DNA from 3 places in the Pantoea sp. B9002 genome. Region 1 is predicted to be linked to each of the others. Evidence: predicted binding sites of a transcription regulator. Region 1 holds the regulator's gene; each other region holds the start of a gene.
The links. The regulator ArgR, encoded in region 1, controls arginine synthesis, uptake and breakdown. The targets are predictions, from matches to a motif close to ANTGAATAAAAATACANT.
Positions count from the first base shown of each region.

Region 2: a site for ArgR is predicted at 1,736-1,753, ahead of argF (ornithine carbamoyltransferase). Genes of this name have one in related genera too.
Region 3: a site for ArgR is predicted at 1,417-1,434, ahead of argC (N-acetyl-gamma-glutamyl-phosphate reductase). Genes of this name have one in related genera too.

Region 1 covers NZ_JACAPA010000006.1:117,443-120,723, forward strand. The annotation lists gene mscM (miniconductance mechanosensitive channel MscM) at 1-64, shown strand, start outside; gene mdh (malate dehydrogenase) at 117-1,052, opposite strand; gene argR (transcriptional regulator ArgR) at 1,477-1,947, shown strand; gene yhcN (peroxide/acid stress response protein YhcN) at 2,437-2,700, shown strand; gene HX773_RS04380 (YdgH/BhsA/McbA-like domain containing protein) at 2,791-3,057, shown strand; gene yhcN (peroxide/acid stress response protein YhcN) at 3,159-3,281, shown strand, end outside.
Region 2 covers NZ_JACAPA010000002.1:274,057-277,337, reverse strand. The annotation lists gene HX773_RS01980 (GNAT family N-acetyltransferase) at 1-209, shown strand, start outside; gene HX773_RS01975 (tRNA-(ms[2]io[6]A)-hydroxylase) at 373-1,134, opposite strand; gene rraB (ribonuclease E inhibitor RraB) at 1,194-1,616, opposite strand; gene argF (ornithine carbamoyltransferase) at 1,779-2,786, shown strand; gene pyrB (aspartate carbamoyltransferase) at 3,030-3,281, shown strand, end outside.
Region 3 covers NZ_JACAPA010000029.1:12,230-15,510, forward strand. The annotation lists gene argB (acetylglutamate kinase) at 1-291, opposite strand, end outside; gene argC (N-acetyl-gamma-glutamyl-phosphate reductase) at 307-1,311, opposite strand; gene argE (acetylornithine deacetylase) at 1,481-2,629, shown strand; gene ppc (phosphoenolpyruvate carboxylase) at 2,876-3,281, shown strand, end outside.

The DNA of each region.
Region 1 (3,281 bases):
AAAGCAAAACCCCGCGACTAACGGTGCGCCCGCCAATAAAACCTTCAAATCTGGTGGATTATAGAAACAAAACGCCCGGCATCTGCCGGGCGTTTTTTATTGCCGCTCAGAGATCATCACTTCACAAACTCTTCACCCTGCGCGATATCTTTCTTCAGCGTTTCCAGCATGCCGTTCAACGCCTGCTGTTCGAAAGCACTCAGCGTGCCCAGCGGACGGCGTTCAACGATGCCATTTTTGCCCAGCAGCAGCGGCTGCGAGAAGAAGCGGGCATATTCGCCATCGCCTTCTACATACGCGCACTCCACCACGTTGGCATCGCCTTGCAGGGCACGAATTAATGAAAGGCCAAAACGGGCCGCCGCTTGTCCCATCGACAGCGTCGCCGATCCGCCACCGGCTTTGGCTTCCACCACTTCGGTGCCCGCGTTCTGAATACGTTTGGTGAGATCCGCCACTTCCTGATCGCTGAAGCTTACGCCTTTCACCTGCGACAGCAGCGGCAGAATCGTTACGCCTGAATGCCCGCCCACCACCGGCACTTCAATCTCGTTAGGCTGCTTGCCTTTCAGCGCCGCGACAAAGGTATTGGCACGGATGATATCGAGGGTGGAAACGCCAAACAGGCGATTCTTGTCATATACGCCGGCTTTCTTCAGCACTTCGGCCGCAATCGCCACCGTGGTGTTTACCGGATTGGTGATGACGCCAATCAGCGCTTTCGGCGCGGTGCTGGCAACCTGTTCGATCAGGTTACGCACAATACCGGCGTTGACGTTAAACAGGTCGGCGCGATCCATGCCCGGCTTACGTGCCACACCCGCGGAGATCAGCACCACATCAGCACCATGCAGCGCAGGCGTAGCATCTTCACCGCTAAAACCTTCCACAGTGACTGCCGTTGGGATATGACTGAGATCAACCGCCACACCGGGCGTTACCGGGGCGATATCGTAAAGTGAGAGAGCTGAGCCTGCGGGTAATTGCGTTTTGAGCAGCAGTGCGAGCGCCTGGCCAATACCACCAGCGGCACCGAGAACGGCAACTTTCATCCTGAACTCCTTATTAAGGTGGGGCAGAGATATGCCGAAAATCCATCAGGTTACGAGTTTAATCAACTTCTCAGGCGATAGCGACTAAACCTGTCGCGCACTAAACACTACGCCGCAATCGGCTCCCGAGACATCTCCACTTCAGAAGTCGCCTGAATGATTCATTCGCAGCCAGAAGACAATGGACGGCAATGATCATCGATATTGTTGTTACCACCTCAATAATATAACAACTTTGCAACCTTCGCTTTGCGCGTCCACCCGCGATTTTGGTGCAACCTCATATTCTGTTATGATGCCCGCCCCGCAGGTCATTACCGCGATTCTCTTATCAGACTTATTGCATAAAAATTCATCTAAATGCATAATAATTTATCTGCCGTGGGCCTGTTGCCCTCTGCAACCCTCTTTTAATTGGTAGCTTATGCGAAACCCATCGAAACAAGACGACTTGATTAAGGCGTTTAAAGCCTTATTGAAGGAAGAGAAATTCAGCTCCCAGGGCGAAATCGTGCAGGCGCTGCAGGAAGACGGCTTCGAGAATATCAATCAGTCCAAAGTTTCTCGCATGCTGACCAAGTTCGGCGCGGTGCGCACGCGCAACGCCAAGATGGAGATGGTTTATTGCCTGCCTGCTGAACTCGGCGTACCCACTACCACCAGCCCGCTGAAGAATCTGGTGCTGGATATTGATTACAACGATGCGTTAGTGGTGATTCACACCAGTCCGGGCGCGGCGCAGCTGATTGCGCGCCTGCTGGATTCGCTGGGCAAAGCGGAAGGCATTCTCGGCACCATCGCCGGCGATGACACCATCTTTATTACCCCGGCGCGCACCTTCTCTGTAAAACAGCTGTACGACGCGATTCTGGTTTTATTCGAACAAGAGCTATAAAACCCTGCTGAATACCGGCAGTTCCTCTGCCGGTTATCTTGCCCTTCCCGCTTCATTCGTAACCATTCTGTTACAAATCCCTTTGTAAATAATAAGTTATCCATATGCCCAGCGGTTCTTTTCAGCCGTGATGATTGGTACGACCTTTGCGCCTGCTTAATCTTATGCGCTATTTTACGCTGCTTTACACATCCTGCTCAGTGTCTTGCCCTTCGCTCCGTGTATCAGCCAGCGAGATCAACCACGATCTTTCGCACTAAAAGATAATTTGATGTAGATCATTGTTTTTACGGTGAAATAACCACCTATGGTTAAGATCCAGGCGTTTTTTATAACTTCAGGTTCTAAAAAAGTGCCATAAGGATAAAGAATTACAACCAAACATTATTAGCTGGATATTAATTTCATGGGTGATTAGATCTATACTTAGTTTCGTGATGCAAATCACACGAAAGAAAAAGATAAAAATAGACGACGAGGAAAAATATCATGAACGTTAAAACTACTATCGCAACTTTGAGTGTTCTCTCTGCTCTGTCATTTGGTGCTTTTGCAGCAGATTCTATTAATGCCGAACAGGCAGCGAATCTGCAACCCGCAGGCACCATCAGCGTCAGCGGCGTGGGCGGTTCCCCTATGGATATCCGTCAGCAGTTAAATGATAAAGCCGATCAGCAAGGTGCGAAAGCTTACCGCGTGATCGAAGCGAATACCGGTGACAACTACCACGCAACCGCTGAGCTGTATAAATAAGTTTCTGACTTAAGACGCAATGTGAACGGCGACCCGTTTGAGACGCTCTTGCCTCTCAGGTTGCCGCCCCCCATTTCAGGAGAGTGAATCATGAAAACCAAATTAGCTATCGCAGTACTGGGCCTTGCTTCAGTTCTTTCTTTTGGCGCGAGCGCCGCCAGCCTGGTTTCCAACCAACAAGCTGAACAGCTGCAATCTCTGAACCAAACCATCAGCGTGAGCGGTGTTGACGGCGACCAAACCAACGTTCGTCAGGAACTGTCACAGAAAGCCGATGCGCAGGGTGCCAGCCATTACCGCATCATCGAAAGCAACCGTGGCGATACCTTCCACGTCACTGCTGAACTGTACAAATAATCACTAATTGAACGTCCGGCGTCTTGATGGCGCCAGGCAATAGATCGACGACCCGCCACCCCTTTTCTGCCGCAGGTTGTTGATTAAACGAGGAGAAAATTATGAAAATCAAAACAACCATCGCAACTGCTACCCTGCTTTCCCTGTTCGCCTTTGGTGCTTCTGCAGCACAACTGGTAACCGAACAACAGGCGCAGAATCTGCAACCTACCGGCAGCACTATT
Region 2 (3,281 bases), on a different contig from region 1:
TGCGCGGCTTAGGTCTGGCGCGCGATCTGGCGCTGCGCGCCATGGAATTCGCCCGTCAGCAGGGTTTTCAGCGCTGCTATCTGGAAACCACCGGCAGTTTGACGCGTGCGATTAAGTTGTATGAGTCGTTGGGGTTCGAGCTGATTGATAGCGCGATGGGTTGTACCGGGCATGTGGATTGTGAAGTGCGGATGCTGAAGGTGCTGTGATGTGCTGTGCTGGCTGTGATGTGCTCGCTGTCCCCCATCCCGGCCTTCCCCCGCATGCGGGGGAAGGAGATGCTGCCACATGCAGCTTCATCACTGGCATGTGGCAGCATCTTCCTCCCCCATTTATGGGGGAGGACCGAGGAGGGGGACAGCGGGCACAAACCTAAACCGCCGGCACCCCGCTATGAAAGCGTAACTCGCCATCCGGCTCGCTGATTAAGCGCGCTTCTGCCTCGCCAAACACCTGCACGCGCGGCGCAATCTCCTTCGGCGAAATCTGCTGCGCCAGCTTCAGGTAATCCTGATAGTGACGTGCTTCCGAGCGCAGCAGCGAAATATAGAACTTCTCCAGCTGCTCATCCAGATACGGCGCCAGGCTGGCGAAACGCTCGCAGGAACGCGCTTCGATGTACGCTCCGCAAATCAGCTTATCCACCAGCGCTTCCGGCTCGTATGTGCGAATTTCGCGAATCAAACCTTTGGCATAGCGGCTGGCGGTGATTTTGCGATACGGCAAACCGCGCGACTGCATGATTTCCCACACCTGGTAGAAGTGATGCAGCTCCTCTTTCACCAGCAGCACCATCATCTCCACCAAATCGTCGGCCCATGGCAGCTCGTTGCGCACGATGATGCTTTTAGTCAGATTCTTGTGGGCATTGATGAAGTTACTGTCCTGCTCGTCGCGGTAGATAAAATCTTCATACGGCTTGAGCCACGCCAGAATGGCATCACCACTCGGCTTATCCGCCACGTATTTACGGATGATAAACACCGCGGTTTGCGCGGCCTTCAATTCGCAAACCATATGATCGGTGAGCAGCAACGTCAGATTTTCCGGCTTGCGCGCTTCATCAATCCACGCGTGTGGCGTGCGGCAATGCAGGAATTGATAGATTGGTTCTAATAGCGGAGCGTAATTCATTGGCAGTCTTTTGTCTTACGGGGAAACGTTTCAGGGCGGCGAGCGCCGCCCAGTCATGCTTAGTGACGCACACCGTTGTCTTCTTCGTCGTCGATGAACTCGCCATCGTCGTCTTCATCTTCGGCATCAGGATCTTCAAAGTAGGTGCCCCAACCGTCGTAATCGACGTTGTAGCTGCCCGCCAGATTCACCAGCTGCTCAACCTGCGCATCAATCAGCTCTGGCTTCAAAGCGCCTTCGCTCAGAATATCCACACACATTACGGTGGTGCCGTCTTCCAGCTCCAGCTCTTCTGGCTCGCTCACTTCGTAGCCCAGCTTGAAGGCATCAACCGCGACCTTCTCCAGCGAGTCGAAGTTGTTGCAGGAGAGATGATGCTCAATAGTGTAAAGCGCATCTGGATCGCTGCCGTCTTCCAGCAACTCTTCAATGATCAGTCGCGTCTCTTCGCGCTGTTCTTCCAGCAATGCTTCATATGCCATGGGTGTGTCCTCAAATATTCGGCTGAATTCAATTATTTTCCCACACTGCCTCGCGCGCCACTACACAAAACAACAAGTTTCTTAACGCCGGGGTTGAAAATGCATATTCATACGGTTAGATTGAATTTAAATTCATTTTAATGTGGGCATCTGGAGCGCTGTATGAGTCAGCTGTATCAAAGACATTTCCTGAGATTACTGGATTTCACCCCCAATGAGATCGATTCTCTGCTGAGTCTGGCAGGTGAATTAAAACACGCAAAGAAAAATGCCAGCGAAACGCAGTTCCTGAAAGGCAAAAACATCGCGCTCATCTTCGAAAAAGACTCGACTCGTACCCGATGCTCTTTCGAAGTTGCCGCTTACGATCAGGGCGCTAACGTCACCTATCTCGGCCCAAGCGGCAGCCAAATCGGCCATAAAGAGTCGATGAAAGACACCGCGCGCGTGCTGGGACGCATGTATGACGGCATTCAATATCGCGGTTACGGTCAGGAATTGGTGGAAACCTTGGCTGAATTCGCCGGCGTGCCGGTGTGGAACGGCCTCACCACCGAATTTCACCCTACGCAATTGCTGGCCGACTTGCTGACCATGCAGGAGCATCTGCCCGGCAAATCGCTACATGAAATGACACTGGTTTACGTCGGCGATGCGCGCAACAACATGGGTAACAGCATGCTGGAAGCGGCGGCGCTGGTCGGTTTGGATCTGCGTTTGGTAGCACCAAAAGGCTGCTGGCCGGAAGAGGAGTTGGTGGAGCAGTGCCGCGTGGCCGCACAGCAAACCGGCGGCAAAATCACCCTGACAGAAGATATTGCCGAAGGCGTGCAAGGTGCCGACTTCATCTACACTGATGTGTGGGTCTCGATGGGCGAAGCCAAATCAGTGTGGGAAGAGCGTATCGCCCTGCTGCGTCCGTATCAGGTGAACAGCGCGATGCTGGCGTTAACCGGCAATCCGCAGGTGAAGTTCCTGCACTGCTTGCCCGCCTTCCACGATGACCAAACCACCCTGGGCCGCCAGATGGCAGAACAACATGGTTTGCACGATGGCATGGAAGTGAGTCATGAGGTGTTTGAATCGGCGCACAGTATTGTGTTTGATCAAGCTGAAAACCGCATGCACACCATCAAAGCGGTGATGGTGGCGACCTTGGGTAAACCCTGAGATCAGCGGAAGCAAACGTTTACCTCGTGCGTGATTTCCGCTTGATGCAAATCAGTGAATGCGTATAATGCGGCCCAATTTGCCGGAGGAAACATGCAACAGCGCAGCGCACAATTTGACGCTCAACGACGCCTGAAAGCGGGCGGCGCATCTGTTTCTTTCCGTCATCAATCGATCGTAAAAAAAGCCCCTTAAGCAGGGGCTTTTTTTTGTCCGCAATCCGGCAGCGCAGAGGAGAACGCTATGGCCAACCCGCTATATCGCAAGCACATTATTTCCATCAACGATCTCAACCGCGACGAGCTGGAGCTGGTGCTGCATACCGCTGCCCAGCTGAAAGCCAATCCCCAGCCGGAGCTGCTGAAACACAACGTGATCGCCAGCTGCTTCTTTGAAGCTTCAACGCGCACGCGCTTGTCGTTTGAAACCGCGATGCATCGTCTCGGCGCGTCGGTGGTGGGCTTCGCCGACGGCAGCAACACCTCGCTCGGCAAG
Region 3 (3,281 bases), on a different contig from region 1:
GCCGATGCCATATTTCTTCGCCCACGCCAGCAGCGTTTTGTTGGCGGTACCGGCTAACGCACCGGTAATAATGTCAATCTGATCGGCTGGCGTCACGCGCAAACCGTTCTTCTTTTTCACCGGCAGCGCGAGCTTCTTCATCAGCTCGTCCACCACGCAACCGCCGCCGTGCACAATGATCAGCGGACGCTGATGTTCATTGCGATATGCCAGCAGGGCATCAAACAGACGGGCCAGCGCTTCTTCGCTATCCAGCAGCACGCCACCCAGTTTAATGATCAATGGATTCATTGCGTTATCCGTTCGTTAAATCAGAGACAGCGTTTCGGGGAAGCCGAAACGAATGTTCAAACACTGAACCGCCTGCGATGAGGCACCTTTCAGCAGGTTATCTTCGGCAGCCACAACAATCAGGTGCTCGCCCTGCATGGCGAAGCCGATGTCGCAGAACGGCAAACCGACCACCGCTTTCAGCGCCGGTACGCCTTTGTCATACACGCGCACCAGCGGTTTGTCGTGGTAGGCGTTATGGAAAGCATCGGCCACATCCTGCTGGGTCACGCCCGCTTTCAGGCGGCAAGTGGTGGTCGACAAAATCCCGCGCGGGAAGCTGCCCAGATGTGGCGTGAAGATCACCGGCGTACCGAGATGCGCCACAATTTCCGGGTGATGACGATGATTAAACAGGCCGTATGGCTGCAAGCTCACTTCACAGAAGCTGGTGCCAACGTTGGCTTTGCGCCCTGCGCCGCTCACGCCGCTGGTGGCGTTGATCACTGGCCACTGTGCATCGTTAAGCAGGCCCGCTGCGATCAGCGGTTTCAGCGAAAGCTGGGCTGCGGTTGGGTAGCAACCCGGCACCGCAACCAGCTCCGCGTCTTTGATTTTGTCGTGCTGCCATTCGGCCAGGCCGTAAACCGCCTTGTCCAGCCAATCCTGATGCTGATGGCTGAAACCGTAATATTGCGTATAGAAAGCGTCGTTGTTTACGCGGAACGCGCCGGAAAGATCAAACACCACGCAACCTGCTTTGAGGAATTCGGGTGCCAGATCGTGGCTGACTTCGTGGGCGGTGGCGAGGAACACCACATCCACTTTGTCGGCCCATTCAGCGGCGTCGCTCAGCGGCTGCAGCGGCAAATCGACAATGCCTTTGAGCTGCGGATGCAAATCCGACAATAACTTTCCAGCATCCGGGCTTTGCGCTGAAACCGCCAAAGCGGTTATGTTCATATGCGGATGGCGATTCAGGTAGGTGGCAAGCTCTACGCCAGCGTAACCACTGGCACCAACGATCAGCGTATTCAACATCAGGCTGTATACCTTATTACAGTCACACGTATCGGGTCGCGGCCTTGCCCCGTTGCCCAGAATGCCGTTTGCAGAAGATTTGATGCTTCACATGCAAGCGACGTTATTGTATTTTTATTCACTATTAATGCATGAATATTGATACATCCTAACCCAAGGACCGTCAACAGTGAAGACAAAATTACCACCTTTTATCGAACTCTACCGCCAGTTGATTGCCACGCCATCAATCAGCGCAACCGACAGCGCACTGGATCAGAGTAATGAAACTTTAATCAATTTGCTGGCCGGCTGGTTCCGCGATATTGGCTTCAGTGTTGAAGTGCAGCCGGTGCCTGGCACGCGGCATAAATTCAACATGCTGGCGCGCAGCGGATTGGGCGCAGGCGGCTTGTTATTGGCGGGTCATACCGACACCGTGCCTTACGATGATGGCCGCTGGACGCGCGATCCTTTCACGCTGACCGAACACGACAACAAGCTGTACGGCCTCGGCACCGCCGATATGAAAGGTTTCTTCGCCTTTATTCTGGATGCGCTGCGTGACGTTGACGTGACCAAACTCAGCAAGCCGCTCTACGTCCTCGCCACCGCCGACGAAGAGACCACCATGGCGGGCGCGAAGTATTTCTCTGAATCCACCCAATTGCGTCCGGATTGCGCCATCATCGGCGAGCCCACCTCGCTTAAGCCGGTGCGCGCGCATAAAGGTCATCTGTCGAATGTGATTCGTATTCAGGGGCAATCGGGCCACTCCAGCGATCCGTCGCGCGGCGTCAACGCTATTGAGCTGATGCATGAATCCATCACCCAGCTGATGCAGCTGCGTAACACGCTGAAAGAGCGTTACAACCACGATGGTTTTGCCATTCCTTATCCCACCATGAACTTTGGTCATATTCATGGTGGCGACGCCGCCAACCGCATCTGCGCCTGCTGTGAATTGCACATGGATATTCGTCCGCTGCCGGGCTTAACCCTGAGCGATTTGGATGGCCTACTGAATGACGCGCTGGCGCCGGTGAGTGCGCGCTGGCCGGGACGTCTCACCGTGGGCGAGCTGCATCCGCCGATTCCAGGCTACGAATGCCCGGCCGATCATGAGCTGGTGCAAGTAGTGGAGAAGCTGCTGGGTGTGCCAACCGAAGTGGTGAACTATTGCACTGAAGCGCCTTTTATCCAGCAGTTGTGCCCAACGCTGGTTTTAGGCCCGGGATCTATCAATCAAGCCCACCAACCTGATGAGTTTATTGATACCGCATTTATCAAGCCGACTCATGCGCTTATCACTCAGGTCGTACAGCATTTTTGTCATTGATGAACAACAGATGGGGCATTTCACTGTTAAATCAGCAAATTGCCCCGTCATTGTTCGGGATTTGATAATAAGAATAACTTATCTCGCTTCGTTGCAAGCAAATTCTTTGAATTTCCGCCATTTAGCAGCACATTTACGCAGATTTAAGGCAATTGACGTGCAGGAAGATACGTGGCTAGATAAAAGACGATGTTATGCCCGTTGGGCGTAAGAGTATTAAAAAGACGATAAGGGTGTCAGGGTCCAATGAACGAACAATATTCCGCAATGCGAAGTAATGTCAGTATGCTCGGCAAACTGCTCGGGGATACGATTAAGGATGCACTAGGAGAGAACATCCTCGACCAGGTGGAGACCATCCGTAAACTCTCTAAGTCATCCCGTGCGGGAAATGACACTCATCGTCAGGAACTGCTGACCACGCTGCAAAATCTGTCGAATGACGAGCTGCTGCCGGTGGCGCGTGCGTTTAGCCAGTTCCTTAATCTCACCAACGTGGCAGAACAGTATCAAACCATTTCGCGTAGCGGCGATGGCGCTAACCATCCTGAGCTGCTGAAAAAGACTTTCGAGCGTCTGAAACAGCAAGGCGATATCAGCGAAGCGGCGATCCGCCAGTCGATTGAAGAGCTGTCGCTGGAGCTGGTGCTGA